Regions from separate parts of the Pseudarthrobacter sp. DSP2-3-2b1 genome, predicted to be linked through region 2. Evidence: predicted binding sites of a transcription regulator. Region 2 holds the regulator's gene; the other holds the start of a gene.
The links. The regulator HspR, encoded in region 2, represses chaperone genes until heat shock. The targets are predictions, from matches to a motif close to AAGTTGAGTCNNNNNGACTCAACTT.
Positions count from the first base shown of each region.

Region 1 (8,514 bases), on a different contig from region 2:
TCGGCAGGCTTCCCTGCGTGCTGTTGTAGAGCCACGCGAGCAGCACCGACTGCGCGAAGACATAGATCGCGAACGGTGCCAGGGGACGCTGACCCGGATCGGATACGAATTCCGGAAGATGCCATGGCAACCACACCAGCCCCACGATCAATGCGGCCGCTAAGGCGCTCCGGCCGCGTTGCAGCCGTGGAAGCAGGAAACCCCGCCAGCCCAGCTCCTCGAAAATGCCCACGATGACGATCGTGACGGCGAGGGATCCGGCGATTTGCAGCACGTCAGACGGCTCCCAGGCTGGAACCGGAGCTCCAGCCGCCACGGCAGCACCCAAGGCCAGGGCTGTAACGGCAAACGGCACGCCCAAAGCCACGCCGTACCATGCAGGGTTGACGCGCCACCGCCCGAGCTGGCGAAGGAGACCGGACAGGCCCGCGCGGCCACCCGCCAGGAAGGCAACCAGGACCGCGGCCAGTCCGGGCCCGAAGGGCACCAGTGGGCTGCTCGCCGGGTTCATCAGCACAAGAGGCCAGATGCTCCAGGAAATCGCGTAAGCCAAGACCAGGTAAAGCAGAATTTCATGCCGGGCCGCCCACCCACGCGACCGGCGTCCCTGAACCGTCATCGCAGACCTCTTCTCCTAGGCCTTTGTTCACGACGATCCTCGGCCGCCATCAAGTTGTCAAGGTTGAAAGGGCACCGGGGCAGTAGTGGCGTTGGCTAGGATTCAGGACATCACGGGTTACCTGCAACCGAAGGAACGTCCATGTCATTCCAGGCCTACCTCGACACGATTGAAGACAAGACCGGCCTCACTCCGCGCGAACTGGTCACTTTGGCCCAAGCACGGGGGTACGGCGATCCCGCCACAAAAGCGGGAACCATCACGGACTGGCTGAAGGGAGACTACGGACTCGGCCGGGGCCATGGGATGGCGCTCGTGCATGTCATCAAAAACGGCCCGAAGATTGACGACAAACATGTCGGGTCAGGCGGCACCCACAGTGACGCCTCCGATGAGCTATGGCTGGACGGCCAGGCCACAAACCCCAACAAAGCCTGAGCGAAAGTCCTATTCCTTCCGCCGCACCACCAGTCCGGTGCCGGCGGGAGCACCGCCGTCGGGCCCTGTCTTGGCCTCCAGCCCATCAACGGTGAGTTCGTCGACGTCGGCCGCGGCGTCAACGAGCACGGTGTCACCGTCCGCGATGTCCCCGGCCAGGATGGCCTTGGCCAGGCGGTCGCCGATCTCCCGCTGCACCAGCCGCCGCAGCGGCCGGGCACCGTAAGCAGGATCGAAGCCGGACATGGCCAGCCAGGCGCGGGCGCCTTCAGTCACGTCCAGGCTGAGCCGGCGGTCATGAAGCCTCTTGCCGAGCTCGGCCACCTGGAGTTCGACGATGTGCGCCAGCTCGTCCACTGTCAGGGCGTCGAACAGCACCACCTCGTCCAGCCGGTTCAGGAATTCGGGCTTGAAGGACGCGTTGACCGTGGCCATCACGGCGTTCCGCTTGGCCGCGGGATCCAGCGTCGGGTCCACCAGGAACTGGCTGCCCAGGTTGGACGTCAGCACCAGGATGGCGTTGCGGAAGTCCACGGTGCGGCCCTGGCCGTCGGTAAGGCGGCCGTCGTCGAGCACCTGCAGAAGGATGTCGAATACCTCGGGGTGGGCCTTTTCAACTTCGTCCAGCAGGATGACGGAGTACGGCCGGCGGCGGACGGCCTCAGTCAGCTGGCCGCCCTCCTCGTACCCCACGTAGCCGGGAGGGGCGCCGACGAGCCGGGCCACGGAGTGCTTCTCGCCGTACTCGGACATGTCGATGCGCACCATGGCGCGTTCGTCGTCGAACAGGAAGTCCGCGAGGGACTTGGCGAGCTCGGTTTTGCCCACGCCGGTGGGGCCCAGGAACAGGAACGAACCCGTGGGGCGGTTGGGATCGCTGATGCCTGCCCGTGCACGGCGGACGGCATCGGACACGGCCGTAACAGCCTTGGATTGGCCGATCAGCCGTTTGCCGAGCTCCTCCTCCATGTGCAGCAGCTTCTGGCTTTCGCCCTGCAGCATGCGGCCGGCGGGGATACCCGTCCAGGCGGAAATGACCTCTGCAATATCGTCTGCAGTGACCTGTTCAGCGACCATCTGGCTGGATTTGTCCGTGTTGGCTTCCTCCGCGGCTGCGGCTGCACTCAGTTCACGTTCCAGGGCCGGGATCTCGCCGTAGAGCACGCGGGATGCCGTTTCAAGATCGCCTTCACGTGCGGCCTTGTCATAGGTGGACCGGAGTTCGTCCAGCTTCGCCTTCAGGTCACCCACCCGGTTCAGCCCGGCCTTCTCGGCCTCCCAGCGGGCGTTGAGTGCATCCAGTTCTTCTGTCTTGTCCGCCTTGTCTGCCCGGAGCGCTGCCAGCCGCTCCACGGAGGCAGGGTCGCTTTCGCCTTCGAGGGCAAGCTCCTCCATGGTCAGCCGGTCCACCTGGCGCCGGAGCTGGTCGATCTCCTCCGGTGCGGAATCGATCTCCATGCGGAGCCGGGACGCGGCTTCATCCACCAGGTCGATGGCCTTGTCCGGCAACTGGCGGCCTGAGATGTAGCGGTTGGACAGCGTGGCGGCGGCAACGAGCGCTGAGTCAGCGATGGTCACCTTGTGGTGCGCCTCGTAGCGTTCCTTCAGCCCGCGGAGGATTCCGATGGTGTCCTCCACGCTGGGCTCACCCACGTAGACCTGCTGGAAGCGCCGTTCCAGCGCCGCATCCTTCTCGATGTTTTCGCGGTACTCATCCAGGGTGGTGGCACCGATCAGGCGCAGCTCCCCGCGGGCCAGCATGGGCTTGAGCATGTTGCCGGCATCCATCGAGGATTCACCGCTGGCACCGGCGCCCACCACCTGGTGGATCTCGTCAATGAAGGTGACAATCTGGCCTTCGGAGCTCTTGATCTCCTCGAGCACCGCCTTGAGCCGCTCCTCGAACTCGCCGCGGTACTTGGCCCCGGCCACCATGGAGGCGAGGTCCAGGGCGATCAGGGTTTTACCGCGCAGGCTTTCGGGAACGTCGCCTTGGACAATCCGCTGCGCAAGTCCCTCCACCACCGCGGTCTTGCCCACCCCGGGTTCGCCGATGATGACCGGATTGTTCTTGGTGCGGCGGCTGAGCACCTGAATGATGCGCCGGATTTCGTTGTCCCGCCCGATCACCGGATCCAGCTTCCCGGAACGCGCCATCGCCGTCAGGTCGGTGCCGAACTTTTCGAGCGACTGGAAAGTGTTCTCCGGGTCCGGACTGGTGACTTTGCGGTCACCGCGGACACCCGGCAGGGCAGCGAGCAGCGCCTCATGGGAGGCACCGGCGTCGCGCATTAAACGGCCGACGGCGTCACTCCCGGCCGAGAGCCCCAGCAACAGGACCTCGGTGGAGACAAACGTGTCGCCCAGGCGGTCCGCCTCGTTCTTGGCATTCTGGATGGCCTGCAGGGCAGGCCGGGACAGCTGGGCCTGCTGAGTGGAACCGCCGGACGTTGCCGGTAGCGCCTTGATGGCCGTGCTTGCCTGGACACTCACGGCGTCCGGGTCAGCCCCGGTGGCGCGGAGAAGTGCGACGGCGACACCCTCCCGCTGATCCATCAGTGCCTTAAGAATGTGTGCGGGCTCCACCTGCGGATTGCCGGCCGTGGAGGCGTTCATGGCCGCAGTGGACAGAGCCTCCTGGCTCTTGGTGGTGAATTTGACGTCCAAAGAGAGCTCCTTCCGGGTTTACGTAATCGCTAAGTTGAGTCTAGTACGCTCAACCCTGACGTGCGGTTTCTTTGGCACCTATTTTGCCGACAGCGAACCCGTAAGTCCGGGCAACGCTGGCTGGGCCGGTGATCTTCCTTGCACTGTATCGCCGCCCGGGGAATCATCCTAGGATCGTTGTGTCCGGCGGCAACGGTGCCCCGGCCAGTCAAGCGGAGGATTGCCATGAAGAAATTTGCTGTTCTTTACATCGCACCGCAGTCAGCCCAGGAACAGATGGCCCAGAGCACGCCGGAAGCCGCCCAGGAAGGGATGAAGGCCTGGATGCAGTGGGCTGACCGCGCCGGAACCGGCCTCGTGGACATGGGAAATCCGCTCGGGGAGGGCAAGGAAATCACCGCCACGGGAGTCTCGGAAGTCAGCAGCTCAAACCACATCGGCGGCTACGGCATCATCCAGGCCGAAGACCTGGCCGGGGCCCAGGCGCTGCTCGACGGGCACCCGCACCTGATGATGCCCGGTGCCAGCATCCAGGTCTACGAGTTCCTGGACATGCCCGGAATGTAGCGGGCCCGTCTTCATGGCATGCTCCGCGAAGGTTGGGCCTGACCCCGGGACCTGTTGCCCGCCCAAAAGGCCAGGACGCGTTCGGCTACTTCCCGGGGTGCAACCAGCAGCGGAGCCACGTGACCGGCTCCCGGAACGCGCTCGAATTGGCCACCGGGGACGGTCCGCGCTGCACGCTCAGCCTCCTGCGGATCATTCATCGGATCGTCGCGGCCCACCAGCATCAAGGTGGGGACCTGCAGCCGCGGCAGGACGGGCCGCAGGTCGTAACGGTGCAGCATCACCGACTGCATGGCCCAGTATTTGCCGGTCTTGTCGCCTCTGCGGAACGCCGCACTGACGGCGGCGGCAGCCGGCGGTGCCGTCTTCGCCGCGTCCCGTCCCGCGAGCGCCGCCGCTATTGTCCTGCTGAAAGGACCCGGGCCAACCACGCGGTAGAGGTAAACGAGTAGGGCCGCCTGCCTGCGCTCCGCCCTCGACAGCGGATATGCCGGCGTGCCTATGGTGGTCAGCGTCCGGCAGCGCGCAGGGTACCTGTCCGCAAAAACGATGCCCACATGCCCACCCCAGGCGTTACCCACCCAGTCCACCGGAACCGTGATGTCCAGGGCGTCAAGAATCTGTCCGGCTGCGGCGGCGCAGTCCTCTAGCGAATAAAGCCGGCGAGGCCCCGGGCTGTCCCCATGTCCGGGGCCGTCCACCAGGAAAAGCTCGCGCTGCCCGCCGAGGTCCGCCAGGACGTCATCGAAGGTCCGGGAATCGACGAACAGGCTGTGCCACAACACAGCCGGCGGCCCGCTGCCCGTGCGGCGGACCGCCAGAGGACCGAGGGTTGTGTCAATCATGACCGAGGAAGTTTGAGGAAACATGTCCGGCCTCCGGAGGATCTGTCATCCCAAGTGTGGCTACCGCAGGATTTTACTTCGGAATCCGAAGCTTTATGAGATAAAGTTTCCTCCATGACCACCCCGGCGTCAAGGGATTCGCAGCCCCCGCGACTTCCTGTTGGGCAGCTTCTGGTGCGCCTGCTCAGCGAGTTCCGGCGTGAGCTCCTGGCTGAGGCAGAATCGCATGGCTATGGGGACCTTCGCCCGGCCCATCTGCAGATCACCGGCAACATCGGAACCAAGGGAATCCGCCTGACCGCCTTGGCGGCACGGGCACAGCTCAGCCTCGCGGCTACGTCTGAACTGGTCAACGAGCTGCAGAAACTGGGCTACCTGGAACGCCGGCCCGATCCTGCCGATGCCCGGGCCAAGCTCATTTTCCCGACGTCGCGTGGCCTGCAACTCCTCCGGGAGGCGTCCGCCAAAGTACGCGAAATGGAACAGCTTTGGGGTGCCTACGCAGGTGAGCAGCGTTTTGAAGAGGCCTTGCAGACCCTCCAGACCGTCCTTGATGCAACCCGCCGGCTCAAGGCCTAGCCGGGGGCCGGGGTCTGCTCGATGTAGTTGATGACGAGGAACTCTCCTGCCGGAACCAGCTCCACGTACCACCGCGTTTTGGTATCCCAGCCCTCCCAGTTCTCCTGTCCGGCCACTGCGGGGCGGTAGACGGCGTCGAACTTCAGGAAAGTACCGTTGTCCGTAGCGCTCGAGTCGATCTCCTGCAGCAGTTCGAACGTGCCGCGCCCGCCCAGCTCCGGTTGCGCCTTGCGGACCGCCGCGAGGTTCTGCTGGTTGAGCACCTTCACCGCGGCAAAGTACTGCTGCCAGGCGACGTCGGTGTGGGTGGTGAACAGGTTGTTGGCGTAAACCTCGGCGTTCCTGGCTGCGAGTTCAGCCACGCAGTTTTCGGGGACTGCCGTTCCCGGGCTCCACGCCGTGACCAGCTCGGAGCCGGCATTAAGCCAGCCGCTGTAAGAGTTCAGGACACTTCCGATGGATTCGCGCGGCGTCCCCTTGGGGATCCGGACCGGCATCACGTCATCGCTGCCTACGAATGGACACTCGGGCGGCAGGACCGAGACGGGCGTTGCCGGCGCGATGTCCGGCGGCGACGGAAACAGGCTGCATCCGGTCAGGCCGGCCAGCAGCGCCAGGACGGCAGCCGCCGTCGTCATCTTCTTCATATGGTTCCCCCAATACGGCCGCCGCTACCGGACGACGCTGACCAGCCTACCTGCATCCGGCGTGCAGGATGTGAGAGAGCGTCCGCCCAAAAGGCGCAGGATGTGAGAGAGCGTTGGTTCAGGCGGGGTAGATCGCCACTGCTCCGGCTTTGACCACGAAGTAGACCTGCATGCCAGGTGCCAGCCGCAGATCGGCGGCGGCCGCCGTCGTGATATCGGCGCTGAGCAGCCCGCCCTCCCCGGCCCGGACCCTGATGCCGTCGCCGTGCGGCTCGAGGTCCGTGATGGTGACGGCGAAGGAGTTCCGCGGGCTCCCGTGCGCCTCGGTGAGGAAGATGGAAACGGCCGACGGCGGGAAGACAGCCACGCCCGGCTGCCCGGTGGGGAGCGGGCCGGGGAGGTCATCGTGCTGTCCGTAGAGATTCAGGGCTCCTGCGAGGAGGCCGTGTTCGGTGATCTGTCCCGTCACGAAGTTGAGTCCCGCCAGCCCCGCCGCAAACCGGCTCCGCGGGCGCTGCAGGACGTCACGGGTGGGGCCTTCCTCGCTGACTTGGCCGTCCTCGAGGATGATCACGCGGTCCGCCAGCATCAGGGCGTCAAGGGCGTCGTGCGTGATGATGATGGCGCGGCGGCCCGCGAGCACACGTTTGAGGAGCCTTCGGAGCAACGGCGCTGCGTGGATATCCAGTGCAGCCAACGGCTCATCGAGCAGGAGGAGGCCGGGCTCGGCGGCGAGCGCGCGCGCCACGGCTACGCGCTGCGCCTGGCCGCCGGACAGCTCCGTGGGGCGGCGGGACTGCAGTTCCGTGGCCTCCACTTCGGCGAGCCAATGCAGGGCCGAGTCGGTGGCGGCGCGTTTGGCAACACCGCCGCTCCGGGGGCCGAAGGCCACGTTCTCCAGCACAGTCAGGTGCGGAAAAAGCAGCGGCTCCTGGGCCAAGAGTGCGGTGCCGCGCCGGTGCGGGGCTGTCCACTGGTTCCGGCCGTCTGTGAGATCGAAAAGCGCTTTACCGTCCAGTGCGGACCTGCCCGAATCCGGCTGCAGCAGTCCCGCGATGACATTCAGCAGCGTGGACTTCCCTGCACCGTTCGGTCCCATGACCGCCACGGTTTCGCCGGGGCCCACCGTCAGGGAGACGTCGAAATCGCGGGCGGCCACGGCTGCCTCAACCGTGAACGTCACCGGGCATCCCCGCCCCGGGCGGGCGCCGTCGTCGTACTTTCCCGGCCAGGCACGCCGGAACCGCGGTAGGCGAGGGCCACCACGGCCACTGCGACGGCTACAAGGACCAGCGATAGTGCGACGGCGGCATCGGCATCTGTTTCGCGCTGCAGGTAGATTTCCAGCGGCAGCGTCCGGGTCACCCCCTGAAGGCTGCCAGCGAATGTGAGGGTGGCGCCGAACTCACCCAGGCTGCGGGCGAAGGACAGTACCGCCCCTGAGGCCAGACCGGGCAGAACCAGCGGCAGGGTGACCCGGCGCAGAACCGTGCTGGGGCTGGCGCCGAGAGTGGCGGCTACGGCCCCGTACTTTGGCCCCGCGGTGCGGAGAGCCCCCTCGAGGCTGACCACCAGGAACGGCAGCGCAACAAACGTCTGGGCCAGGACCACGGCGGTGGTGGAGAACGCGATCTGGATACCGGCCACTTCCAGGGTCCTGCCCAGGAGTCCCTGCCTGCCGAAGGTGTACAGCAGGGCAATGCCGCCCACCACCGGCGGAAGCACCAGCGGCAGGAGGACCAGCGAGCGCAGGACCCGCTGGCCGCGGAAGCTGCCGCGGGCTAGGACCAGCGCAAGCGGGACCCCGAGGACTATGCACAGGACGGTGCTGGCGGCCGAGGTGCGGAGGCTCAGGCCGAGGGCAGCCAATGAAGACTCCGAGGTGACAAGCGGGATGAACTGCGCCCAGTTGACCCTTGCCACCATGGCAATGAGCGGCAGCACCACCAACAGCGCCCCTGCCGCGGCCACGGCATAGATCCAGCCGGGGATGCCGGTGTACGTGGCTGGCCTGCGGGGCTTTACGGTGCGGCGGTTCACGATATGCTCTGTCACGGTGCGCCGGTTCATGGTGCGCCGAAGCCCGCGGCGGCCAGGACAGCCTGGCCTTCCGCGCCGAGGACAAACTCCACAAAGGCGTCGGCCGCCGGTC
Region 1 covers NZ_JAFCTI010000018.1:37,349-45,862, reverse strand. The annotation lists gene ACP7AX_RS17925 (CPBP family intramembrane glutamic endopeptidase) at 1-511, opposite strand, end outside; gene ACP7AX_RS17920 (DUF4287 domain-containing protein) at 761-1,057, shown strand; gene clpB (ATP-dependent chaperone ClpB) at 1,067-3,724, opposite strand; gene ACP7AX_RS17910 (YciI family protein) at 3,950-4,291, shown strand; gene ACP7AX_RS17905 (alpha/beta fold hydrolase) at 4,303-5,136, opposite strand; gene ACP7AX_RS17900 (MarR family winged helix-turn-helix transcriptional regulator) at 5,251-5,715, shown strand; gene ACP7AX_RS17895 (hypothetical protein) at 5,712-6,362, opposite strand; gene ACP7AX_RS17890 (sulfate/molybdate ABC transporter ATP-binding protein) at 6,481-7,545, opposite strand; gene ACP7AX_RS17885 (ABC transporter permease) at 7,542-8,417, opposite strand; gene modA (molybdate ABC transporter substrate-binding protein) at 8,429-8,514, opposite strand, start outside.
Region 1: the regulator HspR is predicted to act here: its motif matches at 3,756-3,780, upstream of clpB (ATP-dependent chaperone ClpB).

Region 2 (8,514 bases):
GGCTTGGAACCGCGGGTGCCGCTGCTTCCTGTCTGGCCGCCGCCTGCGGGGTTCCGCGCCGCCGCCGCACCAGCGCCGGCAGGGAGGCAAGCCCGCCAGGCATGAACCCGATGACCAGGACGAACAGCAGCCCCTGGAAGTACACCCAGAAAGACGGGAAAGTGGAGGACAGGCTGGACTGGGCTGCGGCGACGCCAACCGCGCCCAGGACCGGCCCCAGCAGGGTGGCCCGGCCGCCGATCGCCACGCCGATCAGGAAGGCGATGGATGGGATCACGCCCACATCCGCCGGTGAGATGATCCCGACCAGCGGGACGAACAGGGCCCCTGCGATGCCTGCCAGAATGGCTGCAACCACGTAGATGACAGTCTTGACGGTGGCGGGATCGTAACCAAGGAAACGGACCCGCTCCTCCTGGTCCCGGACTGCCACCAGCAACTCGCCGAGCCTACTGTGCATCAACTGCCGGGCAGCGGCGAGGGAGAGCAGGAGGATTACCGCCGCGATCATGTACAGCATGAGCTTGTTGTTCGGGTCCTTCAGGTCGAAGCCGAAGAAGGACCGGAACCCGTTGAGGCCGTTGGAGCCGCCGGTGGTGGCCTGCTGGCCAATCAGGAACACGGCAAAGGCGGCCGCCAGGGCCTGGCTGAGGATCGCGAAATAGGCGCCTTTGACGCGGCGCTTGAAGATGGCCAATCCCAGAATCAGCGCCACCAGGCCCGGCACCAGCACCACGGCCAGCAGCGTCACCGCGGGGCTGCGGAACGGTTCCCACCAGCCGGGCACCTCGCCGCTGCCGTAAAGGGACATGAAGTCCGGAACCCCGGAGCCGCCAAAGAGTGACGCGTCGGCCAGTTTCATGTGCATGGCCATGATGTAGGCGCCAAGACCGAAGAACACCCCCTGGCCCAGGGTCAGCATCCCGCCGCGGCCCCAGGCCAGGCCGATGCCCACAGCCACGATGGCAAAGCAGAGGAACTTCCCGAGCAGGGCAAGGTTGAACGCGGGGAGTACTGCAGGTGCAATCCCCAGGAGCAGGACCGCGCCGAGGGCGAATCCGGCCGCGGTTCCCATCCGTCCGTGCAAAAGGCTTTTCATGCGAGGCTCCTCGTTTTGAGGCTGAAGATGCCCTGCGGCCGGAGCTGGAGGAACACCACAATCACGATCAGGATCAGAACCTTGCCGATGCTGGCCGTCGTCGAATACTCGAAGACGGACTGCAGTACTCCCAGGGAAAACGCGGCGATCACAGCTCCCTTGATCTGGCCGATGCCGCCGGCCACCACCACCAGGAAAGCGTCCACGATGTAGTTGGTGCCCAGATACGGGCTGGTGGAGCCAATCAGGGTGACCGCGACTCCGGCGATGCCGGCCAGGCCAGACCCGATGAAGAAAGTCAGCTGGTCGCTGCGCCTTGTAGACACCCCGGAGGTTTCGGCGAGGTCGCGATTCAGGACAACAGCCCGGATCCGACGGCCAAGCGGAGTTGCCTTCAGCAGCAGGACCAGGCCAGCCAGGCACACCAGCGAGAGCGCCAGGATAAAGAGCCGGGTCAGTGGGATGGGGGCGCCGAGCAACTCGATGTTCCCCTGCAGCCAGGCCGGCGCCCGGACATCCACGCTGGGTGCGCCGAAGATGTCACGTGCGGCCTGCTGCAGGATCAGTGCCACCCCGAACGTGACCAGGAGGGTGTCCAGGGGCCGGTGGTACATACGGCGCAACAGCACCGCCTCGAGCACCAGCCCCAGGACACCTCCCACCAGGAAGCCTGCGGGAATGGAAACCAGCAGCGATACCCCGGCGTCGGAGATGGCCCGCTGGACCACGAAGGCCGTGTACGCGCCGGCCATCATGAACTCACCGTGGGCCATGTTGATGACCCCCATCTGGCCGAAGGTTAGCGAGAGCCCCAGTGCTGCCAGCAGCAGCACCGAGCCGAGGCTGAGTCCGGCGAACATCTGCCCTATCAGGAGTTCCATTCCAGCAGGCCTTTCGTCGCTATTCTGGCGCTGCCGCTACTTGGCCAGGTCCTTGGCCCAGTCGTACGTGGCCAGGAAAGGATCCGGTTCAACCGCCGCAGGCGATGACCACACCGTGTCGATCAGGCCGTCCGCATTGATCTTGCCAATGCGCGGGGTTTTGGTGATGTGGTTGTTTTCCCCGTTGACGGTGACCAGGCCTTCAGGCGCCTCGAAGGTCACCCCGTCCGCAGCGGCCTGCACCTTGTCCACCTCGAAGGATCCGGCCTTCTCCACCATGGCTTTCCACAGGTACAGCGAGGTGTAGGCGGCCTCCATGGGATCGCTGGTCACCCGCTCGGAGCCGAACTTGGCCTTGAACGCGGCAACGAACTTCTTGTTGGCCGGGGTGTCCAGGGTCTGATAGTAATCCCACGCAGTCAGCTGGCCCTGCACGTTGTCCAGGCCGACGCCGGGCACTTCCTCCTCGGCGATGGAGACGGAGACCACGGGCATGGTGTCCGCCATTAGGCCGACGCTCTTGTACTGGCGGAAGAAGGCCACGTTGCTGTCGCCGTTGAGGGTGTTGAAGACCGCATCGGCTTTGGAGTCGCGAACCTTGTTGACGATGGTTGAGAATTCGGTGGAGCCAAGCGGGGCGTACTCTTCCCCGAGGACTTCGATGCCTTTTGCCTCGGCGTACGCCTGGATGATCTTGTTCGCTGTGCGCGGGAAGACGTAGTCACTTCCCACGAGGAAAAGTGACTTGGTCCCCTGCTCGGCCAGGTAGTCCAGGGCCGGAATGATCTGCTGGTTGGTGGTTGCTCCGGTGTAGAAGATGTTCTTCGACGACTCCAGGCCCTCGTACTGCACCGGGTAAAAGAGCAATGCGTCGTTGGCCTCAAACACGGGGAGCATCGCCTTGCGGCTGGACGAGGTCCAGCCGCCGAACACGGCGGCGGTGCAGTCCTGCTGGATCAGCTTTCCTGCACGCTCCGCGAACTTGGTGGGTTCGCTGGCGCCGTCTTCGCTGATGACCTCCAGCTGTTTGCCCAGGACTCCGCCGGTAGCGTTGATCTCCTCGGCAGCCAGGGTCAGGGAGTCGAAGACTGTGCTCTCGCTGATGGCCATGGTGCCCGAGAGCGAGTTGATGAACCCCACTTTGACGCTGCTGCCGGACGTGTCAACGCAGGAAGTGCCGCTGCTGGCGGTGGACCCCGCCGACGCCGGATCCGCGATCTGGCTGCCGCAGCCCGCCAGGACAGTGGCCATGGCGGCTGCCGCCAAGGGAAGGAAAGCGCGTTTGGTGACCGAAACCCTCATGTGTACCTGCTTTTCACTCCGCCGTTGCGCTGGGCAGCGGCTCGCCTCCGAGGTCCGTCAGAAGGGACCCCTTGCGATGAATGTAGGAGCGAAATGTTTCGGCGCCTGCGGTGTTGGTTTCGAGACAGTTTCCGGACTGTTGCCACGGCTGGCCTTGAGCGATGGTGAACACCGGACGAGGCACCGGGAACCGCGGAAAAGCGGGGGCTGAGAGTTAACCTGCGGGAAACCTGCCAGAACGTAACCTTGGCCCACCCGCGGGACACAATCAGTCAAGACCACCGATAAAACGGCTCTGACCTGTGGATATGCGTTGATGACCGCGCGGCAGGGCCGCCGTCACAAGCCGAAGAGGTGAACCCGGGAGGCTACCCCATCGCGGGCGCCACGGAGGTGCCACCGCTGAACTGCCGGCGGGCCCAGCGCGCCAGCTTCTTGCCCTTGCCCTTCCACCAGCTGTCCTCGTCCTTGTCGTGGTGCAGGCGGAAGATGATCGCCACCATCACGAACATCGACATGCAGACATCCATCCAGGACCAGGACAACGCGTCAATCAGAACGCTCATGCCGGTAGCGATGATGGCCGGAATGGCCAGCGTCCGGAACACGGTGCTGGCCAGGTAGCGCCGGTGCGACCGCGGCACGGACAGCGCCCGCACCATGTCGAAACAGACGCACACCACCACGATGGTCTGGCCGATGGCGAGCAGGATCAGCCCTGCCGTGGACCCTGCGAACATATGGACTGAAGAACCGAACACGAGAAAACCCCCCGAGGCTTGAACCTGCAGCTGTGAGACCAGCAGCAGTTTCCATTCAAGACAGTGGGGGCGGAACCGTCACGAGTAGTGAGTACTCTAATTTTCGACGCGGGTGCGTGCACTGCAGCTACGTGCCCAGCGCCCGGGGGCGCCAGATCACCACTGCCTGGGAGCGGCCACGGGGCCGCTGGCCGCGGGCCAGGCTGACCACGTCACCGGCTGCACCGGCGGCAAAGATCCGCTGATCCAGGGGATTACGACGGCGGCCCAGTTCCTCGGTCAGTTCACTCACCCTGTGCTGCAAGGCGGCCACCTGGTTCTCCAGCTCCAGGATCCGTTTAATGCCTTCGAGCGAGACCCCTTCATGGGACAGCCGCTGGACCTGGCGCAGCATGTTGACGTCCCGCTGTGAGTAGCGGCGGGACTTCCCCGGTGCGCGGCTGGGCGAGACGATGCCCAGCCTGTCGTACTGCCGGAGGGTCTGCGGGTGCATGTCCGCCAGTTCAGCCGCCACGGAGATCACGAAGATCGGCTGGTCAGCGCTGATTTCCAAGGTCCGCTCCGTCGCCTACAGCCGGGCCTTGGCGGCCAGGCCGCTCCGGACATCGGCGTCCGCGGTTGCTTCGGCGAACGCCTTCACGGCCGCCTCGGCCTCCTTGTTGAGGTTCTTGGGAACCGCGACGTCGATGGTCACCAAAAGATCACCGGTGGCCTTGGTCGTCTTCACGCCGTGGCCCTTCACCCGGAGCGTGCGGCCGGAAGGGGTGCCTGCGGGGACACGGACCCGGACCTTTTCCCCGTCCAGGGTGGGGACCTCGATGTCGGCGCCCAAAGCAGCTTCCGGGAAGGTGACGGGAACGTGGATGCGGAGGTTATCGCCGTCGCGCGTGTAAAAATCGTGGGGCTTGACGGAAACGGCTACCACCAGGTCGCCGTTGCCTGCGGGGCCGGGCTGGCCCTTGCCGCGGACGCGGACTTTCTGGCCGTCCTTGATGCCTGCCGGCACGCGCACGTCGATGACTTCGCCGTTGGGCTCGCGCAGGCCGATGGAGGTGCCGCGGATGGAGCCTGCGAAGGAAATGGTGGTCGAAGCGGTGCGGTCCGCACCCTTCTGCGGGGTCCGCTGGAAACCGGGCTGGGCCCCGAAGCCGCCGCCACCGAACAGGTCAGCGAACTCGGGCGGAATCCCCCCGGCCGTGCTGAAGCCACCGGCGTGGCGTCCGGTGCTCCCGGTGAACAGGCCACCGAACATGTCCTCGAACCCGCCGTTGGCGGCACCGGTGCCGCCTGGAGCAAACCGTGCGCCGCCACCCATGGCCCGGATAGCGTCATACTGCTGCCGCTCATCAGGATCGGACAGCACGGAATAGGCCTCGGAGATGTCCTTGAACTTCTTCTCCGAGGCAGCGTTCCCGGCGTTGGTATCCGGGTGGTGCTGGCGGGCAAGCTTCCGGTAAGCCTTCTTGATGTCGGCGTCGGAAGCGTCCTTGGCGATACCAAGGATCGCGTAAAAGTCCTTGTCCACCCAATCCTGGCTAGCCAATGGCGTTTCCTTTCAAAGTCCTATAACTAACAGCTCTTCGCAGTACAGGGGCCCCCGCCCCTACGCGTGGTGGCTCGGTCCTGACGGACCAAGCCACCACGCTCCGGCAGGCCCGATGCCACTCCCGGGGCCCCTGTACCGCTGCGAGCTTTGTGGTTACCTCACCTTAGGCGAGATGACCGCCAGCGCGGAGGCCGGATATGGGGCGGCGGTGTGGAGGGCACCGCGAAGCGGGCACCGCCCCATATCCGGCGTAGCGCATGGGTGACCCTTACGCCGGAACTGCGACGATCACTTGTGCGGCCCGGAGGACGCGGTCGCCGGAGCGGTAGCCGGAGCGGAGGACCTGGCTGACGGTGTCAACCTCGATGTCCTCGCCGGGCTGCTGGATGAGGGCCTCGTGGACAGTGGGATCAAACTCCACGCCGGTCTCATTGATCCGGACCAGGCCGTACGTCTTCAGCGCGTTCTCCAGCTTGGTGGCGATCGCGGCGAACGGGCCGTCGGCCAGGTCACCGTGCTGGCGGGCAGCATCGACGTCGTCCAAGACCGGCAGCAGGGAGTTCAGGACGCCGATGACGGCCATCTCCCCTGCCACGGCGCGGTCACGTTCGACACGCTTGCGGTAGTTGACGTACTCGGCCTGGAGGCGAAGAAGGTCATTCTTCAGCTCCGCCGCTTCAGCATGGCCTGCTCCCGGCGCTACGGATTCCTCAGCCGGCACCTCGATGCCGTTGAGGATTTCCTCGGCCTGGGCCAGGGCGTCGCCGTCGGTGTCAACAGGTTCGGCCGCCGGGGACGCCGGCTCGCCAACCGGCGCGGCGGCGTGGTGCTCGCCCTCCGGGTGCCGTGCCTGCCCGGTCACCGGGTCAACCTTGCGGTTGTCCCGGATGACCGGCTCCTGGTGGCCTTCGCCCTGCTGGCGTTCCTGCTGCTCCTGGCTTGCGGATGAGTTGTGCTCTTCCTCGTTACCGTGGTGCGGCATGGCTACTTCTTCGCTTCGTCTTCGTCGATGATCTCGGCGTCGACGATGTCTTCGTCAGCCTTCGCGCCCTCGGGGCCCGCTGCGCCTTCGGCACCTGCAGCGCCGGTAGCGCCATCAGGGGAACCTGCCTGGGCGTAGATGGCCTCGCCGAGCTTGCCCTGGGAAGCCTGCAGCTTCTCGAATGCGGTCTTCACCTCGGCGTCATCGGTGCCTTCGAGTGCCTTCTTGAGGGCGTCGACATCGGCCTGGACCTCGTTCTTGACCTCTTCCGGCAGCTTGTCGGCGTTGTCCGCGATCAGCTTGTCCACGGAGTAGGCGAGCTGCTCGGCGGTGTTGCGGGTGTCGGTCGCCTCGCGGCGGGCCTTGTCCTCGGCTGCGTGCTCCTCGGCGTCCTTGACCATGCGGTCAATGTCTTCCTTGGACAGCGCGGTGCCGCCGGTGATGGTCATGGACTGTTCCTTGCCGGTGCCCTTGTCCTTCGCCGAGACGTGCACGATGCCGTTGGCGTCGATGTCGAAGGTGACCTCGACCTGCGGGACGCCGCGCGGAGCCGGGGCGATTCCGGTCAGCTCGAACGTGCCCAGCGGCTTGTTGTCGCGGGTGAACTCACGCTCGCCCTGGAAGACCTGGATGGCCACGGACGGCTGGTTGTCATCCGCCGTGGTGAAGGTCTCGGATCGCTTCGTGGGGATGGCGGTGTTGCGCTCGATCAGGTGCGTCATGACGCCGCCCTTGGTCTCGATGCCGAGGGACAGCGGGGTGACGTCGATCAGCAGGACGTCCTTGCGCTCGCCCTTGAGGACACCGGCCTGGAGTGCAGCACCGACGGCCACAACCTCGTCAGGGTTGACGCCCTTGTTGGGCTCCTTGCCGCCGGCGAGTTCCTTGACGAGCTCGTACACGGCAGGCATACGGGTGGAACCGCCCACCAGGACGATGTGGTCGATCTCGGAGAGCTTGATGCCGGCTTCCTTGATGACGTCCTGGAACGGCTTCTTGGTGCGGTCCAGCAGGTCCTTGGTGAGGTCCTGGAACTTGGCGCGGGTCAGCTGCTCATCCAGGTGGACCGGGCCGTCAGGGGTGACGGACAGGTACTGGAGGGAGACATTGGTGCTGGTGGAGGACGAGAGTTCCTTCTTGGCCTGCTCCGATGCCTCACGGAGGCGCTGCAGGGCGATCTTGTCCTTGGACAGGTCGATGCCCTTGACCTTGAGCTGCTTGAGCAGGTAGTCAACAACGCGCTGGTCCCAGTCGTCGCCGCCGAGGTGGTTGTCACCGGCGGTGGAGCGGACCTGGATGGTGGAGAAGTTGTCTTCGTCCTTGCCCACTTCGAGCAGGGATACGTCAAACGTTCCGCCGCCGAGGTCGAAGACCAGGATGAGTTCGTCTTCCTTGCCCTTGTCCAGGCCGTAGGCCAGTGCTGCTGCGGTGGGCTCGTTGACAATGCGCAGGACGTTCAGGCCCGCAATTTCGCCGGCCTCCTTGGTGGCCTGGCGCTGGGCGTCATTGAAGTAGGCGGGCACGGTGACGACGGCGTCGGTGACCTTTTCACCCAGGTACGACTCGGCGTCGTTCTTCAGCTTCATGAGGATACGGGCGGAGATTTCCTGCGCCGTGTACTTCTTGTCGTCCACCGAGACGGACCAGTCGGTGCCCATGTGGCGCTTGACCGAGTGGATGGTGCGGTCAATGTTGTTGACGGCCTGGCGCTTGGCGATCTCGCCAACCAGGACTTCGCCGGACTTGGAGAATGCAACCACCGACGGCGTGGTGCGGCCACCCTCGGCGTTGGCAATTACGGTGGGCTCGCCACCTTCGAGAACGGAGACGACGGAGTTGGTGGTTCCGAGGTCAATACCTACTGCACGTGACATGTGTTGCTTCCTTCTTCTCTGGGAAACTTGCTTTCCGCCCAGTCATTGAGCGTTCTGGACTCAACTCTA
Region 2 covers NZ_JAFCTI010000014.1:95,740-104,253, reverse strand. The annotation lists gene urtC (urea ABC transporter permease subunit UrtC) at 1-1,099, opposite strand, end outside; gene urtB (urea ABC transporter permease subunit UrtB) at 1,096-1,980, opposite strand; gene urtA (urea ABC transporter substrate-binding protein) at 2,017-3,282, opposite strand; gene ACP7AX_RS16280 (hypothetical protein) at 3,651-4,022, opposite strand; gene ACP7AX_RS16275 (heat shock protein transcriptional repressor HspR) at 4,171-4,596, opposite strand; gene ACP7AX_RS16270 (DnaJ C-terminal domain-containing protein) at 4,612-5,586, opposite strand; gene ACP7AX_RS16265 (nucleotide exchange factor GrpE) at 5,858-6,571, opposite strand; gene dnaK (molecular chaperone DnaK) at 6,574-8,445, opposite strand.